DNA from 3 places in the Halomonas aquatica genome. Region 1 is predicted to be linked to each of the others. Evidence: riboswitches for the same ligand, from Rfam matches in the RefSeq annotation. Region 1 holds a riboswitch; each other region holds the start of a gene.

Region 1 (5,712 bases):
TACAATCGACTCCTTTTGCTGCGTCCTGCACTTCATCCATCAGGCCCAACTTCACCCACCACTCGTTGGTTCGTGTGACGCTCTGAATGATGGAGTCTTGCTCGATGCCATGCGGCGGTTCTCCGTCAAGAGCACCGCAGATGCGAGCTGTTTCATTAAAGTCAAGCATGTACAGACCATCGTCCAGATACTTGCCGTTGGTTCCCACCACCGATTCTATATCAGCCACAGGCCACTGGAGATAATCTGAAAAAAGCTGATTCACTTCTGCGGTATTGTCATGCCAGTATTGCAAGGCATCGAAGCGGGCCATGACCATGTCCATGGCTGCTTGCCTTTGTTCCTCAATGAACTTCTTGTTCATGTACATCGCATCCATGAAGATGCCTGTATCGAGGTAGTAGGGTTCCGCAGTATCTGCCGCAATCTTCGCGGTATCGAGATTCTCCAGAACACGTGTTACCCAAGGTTCATACATGTAAGCTGCCGCCAGATCACCCGACATGACCGGACCTACAGCTTCGTCAGCATTCAGGTTTACCCACTCCACATCGTCTGTAGTCAGTCCTTCTTTGTCGAGCCACATACCCATCAATATTTCGCCTATGTAGGCTTGTGGTGCGCCGACCTTCTGTCCTTTCAGATCCTCTGCAGTCATGTCTTTGGCAATCAGAACCTTGTCGACGCCGTAAGATATGTTGAGATGAGATACCAGTACGGTGTCTGTACCGCGCTCAATGGCAAACGGGGTATATTCAGCTGTACTGAGGTATACATCTATCTGCCCTGCTGCCAGAGCTGCATGGCCCCCAAGAGGATCCTCGAAGATAGTGAGGTTAAGATCATGGTCACCTGCGAGTCCTTTTTGCCGCGCTACCTCCAAAAAAGAAAAACCCGGCCATGATACGTTGAGGCCAATGTTGATCGCCTCTTTTTCCTGGGCAGCAGAGACTCCGGGAAATGCCATAGCGGAGGCACACAGCAGTTTCGCGATCAGTGCTTTTTTACTGGGAAAATACATTGTCTTCATTTTGTTGTTCCTATTATTGATTGGGAATATTTTCATCTTTCCATTCGGATGTTGTCGAATAATCCTTTACATTACCACTTTGTGATTTTCTCTTTCTGAAAATTAGCATATCTTCCGAAAGTTGATCGAGCAATTGTCGGATAACAAAACTAAGCTTTGAGGTATGCCAAAGTGACTCGAGCGCTTCTTTCTAGCGCTTCTTTCTGGTGCTTTTTCTGGTGTGGCTCATCAGGATTTTATTATTTTGGTGCATGCAGGATAGAAGTTCCTGCAAGTTTCTGCCTATGCGCCGTGGGCTGACTGATGCTCGCTTGCTGTGTCGTCATTCCGACATGCGATTGCTTACCTGTTCGACAACTGTGCTGCCGCCCTGATGGTTCTGGGACGAGGTGCCGGACCTCTGGGTCTTCGTCGGCGGCACCCTGATCATCGCCAGCGGCCTGGCCATCGCCTACCACGAGCGGCGCATCTCCCTGAAGCGCCGGCCGACCTCCTGAGACGATGCTGCATGCCCTTCTTCGACCTCGCCGGTGAAGTTTTTCCACGGCGTTAAGTCTTCCGTAAGTCAGGCACCCGATGATGACCCTGTTCCCTTACGGCGGCTGCCGTCGGGAACTGCCACCGTCCGACGGTCGGGTGACCGTCTGTTACTGACTTTCTGGAGGTTTTCCAATGAATCGCACTGTACTCAAGGGCATCTTGGCATCCAGCCTGCTGGCGGTAAGCGTCACAGCCCTGGCCGAGCCGACCTGCACCGATGCGCCCCAGAGCGACTGGATGAGCGAGGACGCGATGCAACAGCAGATCGCTGACATAGGCTACAAGGTCAAGGAATTCAAGATCACCGATGGCAGCTGCTATGAGATCTACGGTCGGGACGACCAGGAGCGCATTGTCGAGCATGCAGTCGACTGAAGGAGGCCGCATCATGGGCGTCAAGGCGAGCAGCACGCGGGTCCGCGTCTGGGACCCGCTGGTCAGGGTCGTGCACTGATCGGCGCGCCCCTGGAGGGCCGCAAGGGGGGCGATAACCTCATCGCCGGCGTGCTGCACGGCTACCATCGACACCCCGGGAAGGCGCGTTCGGACGCCTGAGCTGGGCCTGATCCCGTCTTGTCCTGCCAACGCCATCACCGCTCGCAGGAGCGGTGATGGCGTTTTTGGATGCTCAGCGGCGTGACGGCCGTGCGAAGGCCCGTGCCGCCATTTCCGGGTCCGGGGTGCCGCAGATCGCCGAGATCACCGCGAGGCCTTCGGCACCGGCGCCCCATGTCGCTGCCAGGTGCTCGGCCTTGAGGCCGCCGATGGCCACGCTCGGCAGGGGGCTCGCGGCCGCGAGAGCTGCCAGGCCTTCGAAGCCCAACGGCTCGGCGTGGTCGTGCTTGCTGGGGGTGGCGAACACCGGGCCCAGCCCCAGGTAGTCCAGGGCGCTCGGGTCGATGCAGGCGAGCTGGTCATGGGTCTGCACCGAGAGCCCGAGGATCGCCTGCGGGCCCAGAGCGGCGCGGGCCTCTGCCACGTCGCCGTCATCCTGGCCGATGTGCAGCCCGTCGGCCCCGGCGGCCAGGGCCACCTCCAGACGGTCATTGATGATCAGCGCCACGCCCGTGCCGGTGAGTGCCGCTTTGAGGCGACGCGCCTGGTCGACCAGCTCGGCATCGCTGGCATGCTTGTCGCGCAGCTGCACCAGCGTCACCCCGCCACGTACCGCCGCCACTACGGTCTCCACCAGGCCATGCTCCGCGCAGAGCCCGCGGTCGGTAATGAGATAGAGCGAGAGATCAAGGCGCATCTTCAACCTCTATCCGGGCCCGCTCGGCCAGGGCGTCGGCGTCCAGATGGTAGAGCGCGTCGAGGAAGGCCACCGCGAAGCTGCCCGGACCTCGTGCCACCTCGCCGGCCAGTTCGCCGGCCATGGCATAGCCGGCCAGCGCCGCCACCGTTGCCTCGAAGTGGTCATCGGCGCCTGCCACGAAGGCCGCCACCACGCCGGTCAATGCGCAGCCCAGGGTGGTGACCCTCGGCATCAGCGGATGCCCCCCCCGGACACGGGCGAGGCGTTTCCCGTCGGTGACCAGATCCACCTCGCCGGTCACCGCCACCACGCCGCCCGTGCGCTCGGCCAGTCGACGGGCGGCATCGAGGGCGGCCTCGGCGGGGTCGGTGCTGTCCACGCCGCGTCCGCCGCCGGCCTGTCCCGCCAGGGCGATGATCTCCGAGGCATTGCCGCGTATCACGTCCGGCGAGAGCGCCAGCAGCCGCGCGCCGGTCTCCCGACGGTAACGGGTGGCGCCCACCGCCACCGGGTCCAGCACCCAGGGGCGTCCCGTCTCCCCGGCCGCCAGCGCCGAGGCCTCCATGGCGTCGACCCAGTGGGGCGAGAGGGTGCCGATGTTGATCGTCAGGGCGCTTGCCAGGGCCGTGAACTCGGCGGCCTCCTCGCGGGCATGGACCATGGCCGGCGAGGCGCCGATGGCCAGCAGCACGTTGGCCATGCTGTTCATGGCCACATGGTTGGTGATGTTGTGGACCAGCGGGCTGGTCTCGCGCACCCGGGCCAGGTGCGCGGCGGGATCGATGTGGTGCATGGTGCCTCCCCGGCGAGAGAGGTGCGCCTCGACGGGAGATTCGTCGCTGCACGACTCCCTACGCCGGCATTGTCCGGGTCAGGTTCCGAGGGTGCTTCTCAGCCACGGCTTTCTCGCCGCGGCGCCCCTGTCGTCAAGCCTCACTATCCATGCCGGCCCCATGGCTGTAAAGGCCGGGGTCAGGCCAGCCGGGGTGCATCCTTCCCGGCGAGCCAGCGCAGGGCGATCCCCCCCCTGGCCCGCCCCGGTCGTTCAGGCGCGGATGTAGGCCCAGCCCTCGCTCTGGCACTCGGCGAGGGTGACCACCGCGGCCTCGACCACCGGCAGGCCGGCCGGATTGTCGAGTCCCTGGGCGGCCAGGGAGTTGCCGCAGAGCCTCAGGTGAGTGTCGGTGTCGTCGGGCGTCGCCAGGGCCGAGGCGACCGCGGCCGCATTGGCGATGATCAGCACCTCGGCCTCGGGGCGCGCCATTAGCAGGTTCCGGGCGTTGCGCCGGGCCCGGGCGAGGGCCTCGGCGGTGGGGGCGTGCAGCAGGACCCGAAGATCGGTCATGGGAGCTCCTCCAGTCGGTGGCAGTGGGCTCAGTGGGCCGCGCCGATGTGGCGCTCCACGGCCTGGAGGCAGTCGGCGAAGCCGGGATGGTCGCGTCGACCGTCCAGTGGCAGGGGAATGTCGAGGGTCTCCACCACACTGGCGGGCTGGCCGGGCGCCTGGTCACCGAGCACCATCACCCGGTCGGCGAGCAGCACGGCCTCCTCGATGTCGTGGGTGACGAAGACAATGGCGGCCTCGGTACGCCGGCGCAGGTCGACCAGCTCCTGCTGGAGGCGGCGGCGCGTGATGGCGTCCAGCGCCGAGAAGGGCTCGTCCATGAACAGTACCCGCGGACGCACCGCCAGGGCCCGGGCGATGCCCACCCGCTGCTGCTGGCCGCCGGAGAGGGTGTGCGGCCAGCGTTCGGCCAGCTCCTCCAGCCCTACCAGGGCCAGGGGCTCCAGGGCCCGTCGACGGCGCTCGGCCCGGGAGAGCGCGAGTCCCTCCAGGCCCAGTTCCACGTTGGCGCGCACGCGCCGCCAGGGAAAGAGGCGCGGCGCCTGGAAGACCATGGACCAGGCGCGGGTATCACCGCCGCTGCCTTCGGGGATCTCCACCGTGCCGGCCTCGGGGGCGAGCAGGCCGGTCAGGGCGCGCAGCAGGGTCGACTTGCCGACGCCCGAAGCGCCGACCACGGCGACGAATTCCCGGGGGTGAAGGTCGAGGTCGACCCCGGCCAGCACCGGGGTGCCATCGAAGCCCAGGCGGATGCCGCGGGCGCGAAGTACCGGGGGCAGGGTGGTCTGGGCGGCGGTCATGGCTGCCACCTCAGCAGCCGCCGCTGCAGGGTCATGAAGACAAGGTCAAAGACCGCGTAGAGCCCGGCGATGGTCAGCATGTAGACCACCACGATATCGGTAGCGAGCAGGCTGGAGGCTTCCATCATGCGCTGGCCGATGCCGGGAATGCCGAACAGCTCGGCGGCCACCACCGTCATCCAGCCCTGGCCGAGGCCGGCGCGAATGCCGCCGAGGACGCCCGGCGCCGCCGCGGGCAGGCTGACCTTGCCCAGCCGTGACAGGAAGCCGCCCTGGCCGAAGGCCCGGGCGACCTCATCAAAGCCCGGGTCCACCGAGCGCACCGCGCTGTAGCTGGCGAAGTAGTTGATCCAGAACACGCCGATGCTGATGATGAAGGCCGCCGCCGAGGGCTGGATGCCGAACCAGATGATGGCGAAGGGAATCCAGGCCAGCGGCGGGATCGGGCGCAGCAGCCGGGCCAGCCAGGCGTGCAGAGCGTCGAAGACCGGCAGCAGCGCCGCCGCGACCCCCACCGCGATGCCCAGCAGCGAGCCCAGCAGCAGCCCGACGCTGTAGTGGGTGAGGCTCGCCATCACCACCTCGAGCCAGATGCCGTCGCGGATCTCGGCGGCGAGCACCCCGGGGATGGCCGACGGTAGCGGCACCAGGCTGCCGGGCAGCAGGCCACTGCGCAGCGCCAGCTCCCAGAGCAGCAGGAAGCCGGACAGGCCCATGGCGCCCAGCAGGCTGCGACGGTGGC
Region 2 (5,712 bases), on a different contig from region 1:
CGACAGCACCCCGCGTGTATAGCGCGGTACCGGCGGCTGCCAGGCAGCGCGGCGGCGCATCAGTTCCTCGTCGGGCAGGTCGACGTCGATGGTATCGGCCTCGGCGTCGATGGTGATCAGGTCACCATCCTCCACCAGCGCCAGGGGACCACCGTCGAAGGCCTCGGGCGTCATGTGGCCCACCACGAAGCCGTGGCTTCCGCCGGAGAAGCGCCCATCCGTGATCAGCGCCACCTCGCTACCGAGCCCACGGCCCATGATCGCCGAGGTGGGGGTGAGCATCTCGCGCATGCCGGGGCCGCCCTTCGGCCCCTCATAGCGGATCACCACCACGTCGCCGGCTACCACGGTGCCGTCGTTGATGCGCGCCTGGGCCTCCTCCTCGGAGCCGAACACTCGGGCACTGCCGGAGAAGCGCGTGCCCTCCTTGCCGGTGATCTTGGCCACCGCCCCTTCCGGTGCCAGGTTGCCGTAGAGCATGCGCAGATGGCTCTCGAGCTTCACCGGCTTGTCCAGCGGCGCGATGATCTGCTGGCCTTCGTCATAGGGCGCCACTCCCGCTAGGTTCTCGGCCAGGGTCCTGCCCGTCACCGTCAGGCAGTCACCATGGAGCAGGCCGGCATCCAGCAGCATCTTCATCATCGGCTGGATGCCACCGATCGCCACCAGCTCGCTCATCATGTAGTGGCCACTGGGGCGCAGGTCGGCGAGAACCGGCACCCGCTTGCCGATGGTCGTGAAGTCATCCAGTGAAAGCTCGACGCCAATGGTGCTGGCCATGGCGACCAGGTGCAGCACCGCGTTGGTGGAGCCGCCCAGCGCGATCACCACGGTGATGGCGTTCTCGAAGGCCTCCCGCGTCATGATGTCCGAGGGCTTGATGTCACGCGCCAGGAGCTCGAGCACCGCCTGGCCGGCGGCATGGCAGTCGTCACGCTTCTCGCGGGAAATGGCGTTCTGTGCCGAGCTGCCCGGCAGGCTCATGCCCAGCGCCTCGATGGCCGAGGCCATGGTGTTGGCGGTGTACATGCCGCCGCAGGAGCCGGGGCCGGGGATCGCCGTCTCCTCGATCTGCTTCACCTCGATCAGGTCCATGTCGCCGCGGCTGTAGGCGCCCATCGCCTCGAACACCGAGACGATGTCGGTGTGGCCGCTGCCGGGCAGGATGGTGCCGCCATAGACGAAGACGCTGGGACGATCCAGCCGCGCCAGGCCCATCACGCAACCCGGCATGTTCTTGTCGCAGCCGCCGATGGCCACCAGGCCGTCGAAGCCCTCACAGCCGGCCACCGTCTCGATGGAGTCGGCGATCACCTCCCGCGACACCAGCGAGTACTTCATGCCCTCGGTACCGTTGGCGATGCCGTCGGAGATCGTGATGGTGTTGAAGATCACCCCCTTGCCGCCGGCCGCATCGGCGCCGTCGCTGGCCTCGCGAGCCAGACCGTCGATATGGCTGTTGCAGGGGGTGAGGTTGCTCCAGGTGGAAGCAATGCCTACCTGGGGCTTCTTGAAATCCTCGTCGGTGAAGCCCACCGCCCGCAGCATCGCGCGGCTGGCGGACTTGCCGACGCCATCCACCACGGTGGCGGAATGGCGACGACGTGGATCCTCTGGCGTATCAGACATGGGGCGGTCTCCTCTGGTCGATGATGATTGCCCCCAGAGAGTGCCCCGCCTGGCCCGGCCTGACAACTCTATCAGGCGGTATGCGCCCTCCCCGCCGGCCTGAGCCCGGCGATCAACAGGCTGACCAGGGTGGAGGCGGCGAGCGCCCCGAGGAATGGTGGCAGGGTCGGGATGCTGCCGGGGAAGCTCGCCGCCAGCACACCCGCCTGGAGGCTACCCTGGGCCACCCAGCCGGGCAGGATGGCGCCGAGCATGCCCGCCACGCCACCGGCCACCGCGGCCGTGGCGCCCATCCGCGACCAGAGCCCCAGCAGCACCGGCACCACGATGGCCGCGCAGAGCAGGTCGGCGATCAGGAACAGCCGCAGCACCGAGAGCCCCTGCAGCGCCACGACCACTACCGGCAACATCAGCGCCACCGTGACCCAGCGTGCCGCACCGAGGGAGAACCCGCGCCGCCCGGAGCCCGCCACTACCAGCGAGGCGATGCCGTTCTGCAGGGTGTCCACGCTGGAGGCGACCAGGGTCACCGCCAGCACCAGCGCCGGCAGAGCCAGCCAGCCCGGCGCCTCCGAGAGCAGCGCAAAGAAGGGGATCGGCGGCTCGCCCAGCGCCACGCCGGACATGGCCGCCAGCATGCCGAGGCCGCCGACCGCCATCACCACCAGCACGGTGACGCCGCCGCCCAGCCAGGCGCCGCGACCCAGGGCGCGATCATCGCGCGCCGCCCACACCCGCTGCCAGTAGCCCTGGTGGAAGAGGTTCGCCGCAGTCACCGCGATCACCAGGGTCAGTGCCACGGCGAGGGCACTGCCGGCGGGAATCGACGGCAGCGCGGCGCCCGCCGGCATCTCGGGCAGGCGCATGAGCGCCACGCCCCCGACCACCGCCAGCAGCGCCATCAGCAGCCAGGCCTGCCAGCGGTCGGTGGCCAGGCTCGCCCGCAGGCCGCCCACCGCCGTGTAGAGCAGCGTGGCGACCGCCACACCGATGACCACCAGCGCCGGCGGCACGTCGGAGAGCAGCGCGGTGATGGCCCCGATGGCGGTGAGCTCCGCGGCCAGGAAGCAGGCCATGTAGAGCACCGAGACCAGCGATACCCAGCGCCGCACCCCGGCGCCGTAGCAGGCCTCCGCAAACGCGCCGATGCTGCGCCCCTCCGGCAGGTGGCGGCGGATCGCCGGACCGTAGAGCCCCAGCACGATGAACGGCAGCGCCGAGCCGATGGCATAGCCGGCCAGCGCCAGCGGGCCGACGAAGGCGCCGATCTCGGGGGGAGCGAAGAGGATCCAGGCGCCCATCCCGGAGGCCAGAAAGGAGAGGCCCAGCGACTGGGCCCCCTGGGAGTTGCGCGCAGTGACATAGTCATCGAGGGGGCCATCGGCCCGGCGGGCCCTGAGGCCCAGGAAAGCAAAGCACAGCAGCGCCGCGCCGAGCACGGCAGACGTCAGGTAGGGCATGTCGCACTTCCTCCGCCGGTATGAACCGGATCAGGTTCCAGGGTCAGCGTGATGCTTTCTCAGCCCTCGCCTGCACGAATGCGGCGGGACTCCCCTGGCGACAAGTGAATGGATTGTGGGACCTGCCCCTTGGCAGGTCGAAGGCAATCCTAACCTAACTGACCGTGTTCATCACTTCTCCCTCGGCACTCTACCCATCAGGTAGAACTCCTCGTTGGGCGGGGTGCCGGTCAGGGTGACCAGGCGGTTGGAGAGGCCGAAGAAGGCGGTGATGGCGCCGATGTCCCAGATGTCGTCGTGGGTGAAGCCGACCGTTTCCAGGCGCGCCTCCCACTCGTCGGTGAGCTCCCCCACCTCCAGGCTGCAGTAGAGGGCGAAGTCCAGCATCACGCGGTGGCGTTCGCTGATAGGGGCGGTGCGGTGGTTGATGGCCACCTGACCAGTGAGCTGCTTTGTCTTTTGACGCTCTTGTCTGCTTCTCCAAAAAGTGGAAATTTTCAGCTTGGTGCCCCATCCTTAATACTGTATAAAAAAACAACATTGCGAGTTGGAAAGACAAGGAGGCTACTCGCTGTCTCCAGGCTCCCGGAATCCGGAACCTGCACCCTCTCAAGGCAATGTGCTCGGCTACTCGGCAGGTGGTACCATCCCCGGATTTGCGGTCTGCGCGAAGCCTAGCTGACAGAAAACCATCCTCCGACGGTGTCCGGCCGCGGTTGGGGGATCAACCAAGACTCGGTGGCAAGCTCCATGAGCATGACTATTCAGCAGAAAATTCAACGCCTGCGTGATGGTGAGGCCCCCAGAGTACTGGACCTTTTCGCTGGCTGTGGCGGCATTTCCCTAGGTTTTCAGGCAGCTGGCTTCAAAAACGTCGGTGCTGTGGAATTTGACCCGGCTGCCGCGCGATCCCACGCGATGAACTTTCATCGCGATGCCAGTGACACCATGAAAGAAGTTCACGGGCAGGCACGAGATATCGTGCAAACCGAACCCGTTGACCTCCTGAGGGAGTTTGGCCTGGAAGGTGATCCCACTGAACATGTCGATGTAGTTGTCGGCGGACCACCCTGCCAATCCTTCGCTCGGGTGGGACGTGCCAAGTTGCGTGAAGTGGCTGAGCACCCGGAAGCCTACCTCAATGATCCCAGAGGCAACCTGTACCTCCGCTATCTGCACTATGTTCAGGAACTGTCACCTGTGGCGATCCTGATGGAGAACGTGCCCGATGTTCTTAACTACGGCGGGCATAACATCGCGGAAGAAGTGTGCGAGGCCCTTCGAGACCTAGGTTACGACGCTCGTTACACTATGCTCAACGCCGTCTTCTACGGAGTGCCGGAAATGCGTGAGCGCATGTTCCTTGTCGCCTTCCGTAAGGAACTGTCGTGTACAGACTGGTTCCCGGATCCCAGTCACTGGATCAACCTGCCACGGGGTTATCATGGTTCTCGTCAAGTGGCGATGAAAACCATCAAGCAGGACTTGCTTGATGACGAGACTCGTTTTTTCGTTGATCCACCTGAGCCTGAGCCTGCCGGTTTCAAACCGGCGGTAACCGCGAAACAGGCCTTATCCGACCTCGCCCCCATCGCAGACGACTCGGAGCAGAAACTGAAGAAAGGGCCGCGCCGCTTTGACTTGTTGACCCATTACTCGCAGAGCGCACGTCTTAACGAATTTCAGAGAGCGATGCGTCACTGGCCCGACTTCGAGGCCGGAGAAGGGGTATATGACCACGTCATCCGATACTTGCCTCGCGATTACAAAATATTTGCGCGCATGAAGCCCGGAGATCAGTATCCCCAGGCATTTCGCCTTGCCTCTGAGATGTTTGAGGAACGTCTTAACGAAATTGAGCGCGTGGAAGGGAAACGCCCTTCGGAAGGGTCTGCTCGGTTTGAAAAAGAGAAGAAGAACTTTATTCCGCCCTACGATCCAGGGAAGTTCCCGAACAAATGGCGGAAAATGGAGTCCGATCAACCTGCCCGCACTCTGATGGCGCACCTAGGCAAGGACAGCTATTCGCATATTCATTATGACAGCCGGCAAGCAAGGACGATCTCAGTTCGGGAAGCCGCTCGCCTACAGTCCTTCCCGGATGGCTTTATTTTTCAGGGGCCGATGAACCCCGCGTTCCGTCAGATCGGAAATGCGGTACCGCCGCTTATGGCCAGAGCATTGGCAGAGAAAATCAAAGAGCAATTAACAGGGACTGTTACAGATGTCGAGAAGAATCGCGCTAAAAAAGCTGACACGGTCTGACCTGACGATTTTTGATTATCACTTCAGAGTAATTAAAGCCGGAAATCAGAAATCGATAAATTTAAACAAGGATATTTTTGAAGATATATTTTACCCTCACCTTGCCGAACTAGGTGAGGAGCAGAACCGGGAATCGTTCATTCTGAATTTGACAATTCTAGGGCCGGGAAACTGTGGAGAAAACACGCTGCCGCAGAAGATCATAAAAAGCAGAGCCTCCAAGAACTGGCGCCTGAATGGTAAAGTTATTCAATCCCCAGATGGTGAGGAACGCTACGCAAATTTACAAGCCGATGATTACGCCATTATAGAATTCATGGGCGCAGCGATGCCAACTTCCATGAGAATGATTATGGTA
Region 3 (5,712 bases), on a different contig from region 1:
TCGGGAATCCGGCCGCCCACGTCGAGATCGATGCGGCCCTCGCGGCCGCCCACGGTTCGGGCGTTGGCGATGGCGTCCAGCCTAAGGCCGAAGTGTGGCAGCAGCTTGACCACCCTGGCGCGCACGTCGCTGTCATTCTCGCCGATGCCGCCGGTAAAGACGATGCCATCCAGGCGGGGCAGGGCACAGGAGAGTCCCGCCAGCGATTTGGCCAGGCGATAGCAGAACACCTCGATGGCCAGCAGCGCACCCGCGTGGTGCTCGGCGGCTGCCTGGTGCAGGCGGCGCATGTCATTGGAGAGCCCGGAGAGACCCAGCAGGCCACTCTCCTTGTTGAGCAGGGTGTCGATGCGCTCGATCGACCAGCCCAACTGGCGCGCCAGGTGGGCGTGCAGGCCGGGGTCGACGTCGCCGCTGCGGGTACCCATCACCAGCCCCTCCAGGGGGGTCAGTCCCATGCTGGTGTCGACGCTCTCCCCGTGCCAGACCGCACAGGTTGAGCAGCCGTTGCCCAGGTGCGCGATGAGCCAGCCACCATGGCTTCGGTCACTCAGGCCATCGACCCGTGCGCTCACGAAGGCGTGGCTGCTGCCATGGAAGCCGTAGCGGCGGATGCCGTGACGGCGATAGAGCGGTTCCGGCAGGGCGTAGCGGTAGGCGTGAGGGGGCAGGGTCTGGTGGAAGGCGGTATCGAAGACCGCCACCTGGGGCAGGTCGGGGAACAATGCGAGGGTGGCCGCCAGGCCCGACAGGTTGGCCGGGTTGTGAAGCGGCGCCAGGGCCACGGTGGCCTCGATGGCTCGCTTCACGGCGGCGTCGATGCGAGTGGCCCGGGTGAATCGCTCACCGCCGTGGACGATGCGATGCCCCACCGCCACGGGCTGCTGCCCCTCGAGAGTCTCGAGGATGGTCGCCATGGCCTCGGCGTGCTCGGCGCCGTGGAGTGGTCGCGAGAACCCGCGTCCCTCGCTGTCGATCCCCGTGAGGCGGGCATCCACGCTGCCCAGGCGCTCGGCTAGGCCGGCCAGGCGGGGCTGGTCGGGCGAGGCGGGCACCAGGGCATACTTGATCGACGAGGAGCCGCAGTTGATTACCAGTACCGGGTCGTTCATGGGCATCCCGTCGGATTGGCGTGCTCGGGGCGAGCGGTCACGTCGCACAGGACAGACAATGCGACGCCTGAGCATGTCGAATCTAGCATGTTGCGGTGCAGGGTTCAGGGATTCGGTGCCCCAGGGGCCTGCGGCGCGGACGCGCCTGCCTTGTAGTGAGCGGCCAGTCGCTGCCATTGATTCGAGCGACAGAATATCTTGCGCCCTGATCAATGCTGTACCAGAATGATCGTGTGTATGGAAACACTGTTTTTTAACTGGAGGTGTGTCATGAAGACCATCACGATCTCTGCCGTATCCGCCGCCCTGCTTCTGGCTGGCGCCACCGCCCATGCTCAGGGCAGCCCGATGAACTACCAGCCGAGTCCCTACCTCGGCGCCGATGCCATGTTCTGGGAGCTCGACCCGGATGTCGGTGGCAGCGTCGACAGCACCGGCCTGCGCCTGCGGGGTGGCGTGGCGTTCAACGACTACTTCGCCCTGGAAGGCCATCTCGGTACCGGTGGATCCGACGAGGGCGTCGAGTTGGACTACCTGGCCGGCGCCTATGCCAAGGGCATCCTGCCCATCGTGCCGACCTTCCGGCTCTACGGCCTGGTCGGCTTCACCGAGGTGGATTTCGATCTCTCTGACGAGAGCGACTTCTCCTACGGGGGCGGTGCCGAGTTCGACGTGGCCCCCAACCTCGCCGTGAGTGCCGACTACATGCGCTACCTGGACGAGTCGAACTACACCTTCGATGCCGCCAGTCTCGGGATGACGTTCCGCTTCTGATCCCTGTGACGGGCATCATGCGAATCGCCCCCGCCGCTAGCTGACTAGCGGCGGGGGCGATCTTCGTTGTGTGGTCGTGGCCCGGGACGACAACGGGGGCTTGCTCAGAGGCTCCGGTCCAGCCCCATCTGCCAGAAGTCGATCTCGAGCCGGGTGGCGTCGCGGAACACCACGCAGAGTTCGGCAAAGCGGCGTGGCGTCACGTCCGCCAGACGCGCATCCAGCCAGGCGCGCTCGTCGGCCATGGCCTGCTGGAAGTCTACGCTCTCGTACATGGCTATCCAGGCGTCATGGGGGTTGGCCTTGCCGCGAACGGTAGCGGCCTGGGCATCGAGCCAGCCCGCGATCTCGCCGTAGCCGATCAGGCAGGGGGCGAGGGCCACGTGCAGATCCAGCAGGTCGCCGCGATGGCCGGTGTCCAGCACGTAGCGCGTATAGGCGAGCGTCGCGCGTGCCTCGGGCAGGCGGGCCAGTTCCTCCTCCGATATGCCCCACTCGCGGCAGTAGTCCACGTGCAGACCGAGCTCGACGTCGAGGATAGTCTTGAGGCCCGCGAAGGCGTGGCGGAGCTCGTCGAGATCACGGCTCTTGTAGGCGGCCAGGGCATAGGCCCGGGCGAAGTGGATCAGGAAGAGGTAGTCCTGCTGCAGGTAGTGGCGAAAGGCGCCCTCCTCGAGGGTGGCGTCGCCCAGTCGACGGACGAACTCATGCTCGATGTAGGCGCGCCAGTCGTCCTGGCAGGCCGCGGTGAGGTCGTCGAATCGGTAGCCCATCTTGCCTCCGGTCAGGGGGGCGATCCGGCAGCAGGGCGGGAGAGGGTGGCCAGGGAGGGGACAACGAAGCACTGGTCACCGCTTGATTCCTACGCCGGTACCAGCCGGATCAGGTTCCACGGGACCAGCGCTGCGTTCGTCTGCGAACCTGCGCCATCTCAGCCGGATTCACCGGCACCCCGTCAAGCGATGCGGCCAGTCTAGCAGGCTGGCCGTCCCTTGCCAGCCCGCCCGCGGCCGGCTACTGCCGGATGGCTTCCAGCTCGAGGATCCGCTTCACGTCGTCGCCGACCAGGCCGTTGTCGACCCCGTGGGTCATCCCGTCCCTTGGTTGGTGGCGCGTCATTCCGGCTCGGTGTCCAGCATTTCGACCCACTCCATCCGGTCGGGAAGTGTCAGCTCGCTGGCGGGGCGACCGCTCTCATACCATTCGCGGACGTTGCGCAGCTGCCATCGACGGCGATCGCCGTCAAGCTCGATGCCCAGCCGCAAGGGTCCGTAGCGGGCGAGGGCGCGGCCCGCCAGGTGGGGGTCGCGCAGGGCGACGTTGGCCAGCAGCTCCAGGCGACTGCCGCCCTGCACCGCCAGGTCCTCCAGGCGGAGGGTGTCGTCGTCGAACATCACGCGCACCTTGCCGCGCACCTCGCCGAGCGTCAGCCTTTCACGCAGCCAGCTCCGTTCCCGGGACGAGTCGACAAACAGGTTGACCAGCAGGCCGCTGTCGCGCATGGCCAGGTCGAGCCGGGCGTCGAGCGCCAGCGGTGCCACCCAACGCATGTGCCCCTCGGGGACCTCGAGGCGCGCCCACCAGCCTCGGGTCAGGCCGCCGCTGGCGTTCTCCAGGCGCACGTCGCTCATGCGAAGTTCCGAGCCGGAGACGTCGAAGCGCAGCGTGTCCAGGTCGCCATCGGAAAGGCGAGTCTCCAGCGCCAGGCTGCCCTCCAGAATCTGCTCGTCGAAGGCGAGGCGGGCGTCGGCGGCGTTCAGCTCAAGGCTGCCCTCGGCCATTAGTCCCTCGAGCCTCAGATGGGTGGCCATCGTCGCCTGGCCCGACAGGAAGGCGATGCCCGCATCCTTCGGGAGGTAGTCATTGAAGGCGACGAGGTCTGGTATCGCCACATCGGGCATGTCGATGCGCGTGCTGAGTGCCTCCAGGCCCCCGCTCGGGTTCAGCCGCTGCGCCACGCTGCGGATCTCCAGCAGGCGGCCGTCGATCAGCGTGTCGCTTCCCTCCTGGCGGCGCAGGCCGAAGCGCGGCAGGGAGAGCTTCAACTGCGCGCCGGGGTCGGTGGCCTCCAGCACCAGCGAGCCGTCGCCGAAGGCCTCGTAGTGCAGGAAGCGAACGGCGAGCCTGTCGGAGTCCACGCGAAGCTGGCTGTCGGGCATCACCTCGCCGTTCGCGAGATCGAGGTCGAGGGTCAGGCGTCCGCCACCCTGGACGGCCAGGCCATGCTCGTCGGGCAGAAAGGCATTGAGGAAGCCGAGACGGTCGAGCTGGCCATCCAACTGCAGGGTGCCGGCCATAGGGCGGCGTGGCGCCTCCCGGCCGGGCCAGTCGAAGCCGCCCTCGAGCCTCGCCCTGGGTAGCACCAGCAGGGTGTGAAGCGGCTCCCCGCGACTCGACGAGGCGGTCAGTTCCAGCCGGCTGCCGGACAGGTCGACCCGCTGGCGGTCGGGAACGATCTCGCCCAGCTCCAGGGTCACGTCCAGTTCGCCCAGGAAGTCTTCTTCCAGCAGGCGACCCCGTATCTCGTCGCCTGCCAGGGTGATGCGCCCTCGGCCTCGGTCGTCCTCCAGCATGATGCGCCCGCTGCTGTCGGCCCATCCGGCCTCCAGCCGCAGCGGCACCGCCTCCGGCAGGTAGGCGTTGAGCACCGCCACATCGGGAATGCGCGCGCCATGCCACTCCACCGTCATTGAGCGGGAACCCGGGAGCTTCGGTCGTGCACTCGCCGTACCGGTGAGGGAAAGCTGCTCGGCCTGGAGGAGTTCACGGCCATCCGCGAGGCGAGTGAGGGCCACCTCGTCGAAGATCAGCTCGACGTCGGCCTGCGGGTCTGGGCCATCGGGCCGCAGGGCGAGGTGCGCCCGACCATCGCCGCGGGCATGGACACCGAGGAAGCGCGCCTCGAGCTCCTCGGAGCGTACCTCCACCTGGCTGCCCGCCAGCGGCTGCCCATCCCGGATGTGCAAGGTCCCGGCGAGCCGGCCGCCGCCTTCCAGGGCCAGTCCGACATCGCCGAATCGTTCGGCCAGCAGGGGGGCGAGCAAAGGGGCGAGCATGCCGAGATGGGCAACCCTGCCGCGCAGTTCCACATCCGCTGACCAGGGGATGGCGCCGTCGAGCGGGGGCGTGTCACCGCGTGTTCGCCAGGCCAGCGGCGACTGGAACCGTGCCGTGGGCAGTTGCAGCTGGGTAGTGAGCGGCTGCGCCTCGCCCGGGGCGGCGGCGTCGAGGTCGAGTCGCGTGCCGGAGATGTCCACCATGCCGTGTTCGACGTCGAGCTCGGCAATCGGCAGGTGCAGGCCGAGGCGTCCTCGCAGCGGCTGCTCGCCGAGGCGAAGGGCCAGTGCCTCGCCGGACAGGTCGAATCCCCCGCTCAGGCGCTCGCCATCGTAGTTAAGCTCGCCCTGCAGCCGTGCCACACCGCCCTCCAGGGTCAATGGCAGCTCGGCAGGGAGATAGTGGTCGAGAGCGGCAATGTCGCCCACCTCGGTGTTCCGCCATTGCAGCCGGGCCCGAACATCACGCGCCTCGTGACGCTGGTCGGAGGGCGCTTCCAGGCGCAGGGCGGGTGCGGTGAGGTCGAGCTGAAAGCCGTCGCCGCGCAGCAGGGGCGCAGACGCGGGGGAAGCGGCGACATCGGCCATCTCGATGTCGTCAAGCTCGACGGCGAGGCGGGCGCGATCTGCCATCTCGGCCTCCACCGAGCCGGCTCCATCGATATGGTAGCTCGCCCCCCCCTCCAGCCAGTGGCTCTCGTCGAGGCGCACGCTCAACTGCGGGGAGTCGAGGCGCAGGCGGCTGCCCGGCTGTACCTCGCCGGCCTCGA

What was found. Region 1 has a riboswitch for thiamine pyrophosphate ahead of thiM (hydroxyethylthiazole kinase). Riboswitches for the same ligand answer to the same signal wherever they lie in the genome.
Region 2: another riboswitch for thiamine pyrophosphate. It lies ahead of ABE960_RS01905 (sodium:solute symporter family transporter); the one in region 1 lies ahead of thiM (hydroxyethylthiazole kinase).
Region 3: another riboswitch for thiamine pyrophosphate. It lies ahead of tenA (thiaminase II); the one in region 1 lies ahead of thiM (hydroxyethylthiazole kinase).

Annotation. Positions count from the first base shown of each region.
Region 1 is NZ_JBEGCJ010000004.1:91,053-96,764, reverse strand. Features, by position in the region: gene ABE960_RS09455 (ABC transporter substrate-binding protein) at 1-1,030, opposite strand, end outside; gene ABE960_RS09445 (PepSY domain-containing protein) at 1,703-1,945, shown strand; gene thiE (thiamine phosphate synthase) at 2,199-2,822, opposite strand; gene thiM (hydroxyethylthiazole kinase) at 2,812-3,618, opposite strand; TPP riboswitch at 3,657-3,757, opposite strand; gene ABE960_RS09430 (hypothetical protein) at 3,871-4,170, opposite strand; gene ABE960_RS09425 (ABC transporter ATP-binding protein) at 4,200-4,970, opposite strand; gene ABE960_RS09420 (ABC transporter permease) at 4,967-5,712, opposite strand, start outside.
Region 2 is NZ_JBEGCJ010000001.1:417,751-423,462, forward strand. Features, by position in the region: gene ilvD (dihydroxy-acid dehydratase) at 1-1,629, opposite strand, end outside; gene ABE960_RS01905 (sodium:solute symporter family transporter) at 1,701-3,089, opposite strand; TPP riboswitch at 3,079-3,195, opposite strand; partial or broken gene ABE960_RS01910 (carboxymuconolactone decarboxylase family protein) at 3,261-3,536, opposite strand; gene ABE960_RS01915 (DNA cytosine methyltransferase) at 3,840-5,354, shown strand; gene ABE960_RS01920 (hypothetical protein) at 5,314-5,712, shown strand, end outside.
Region 3 is NZ_JBEGCJ010000002.1:288,954-294,665, reverse strand. Features, by position in the region: gene ABE960_RS04525 (acetate/propionate family kinase) at 1-1,112, opposite strand, end outside; gene ABE960_RS04520 (outer membrane beta-barrel protein) at 1,383-1,886, shown strand; gene tenA (thiaminase II) at 1,991-2,659, opposite strand; TPP riboswitch at 2,729-2,851, opposite strand; gene ABE960_RS04510 (hypothetical protein) at 3,002-5,712, opposite strand, start outside.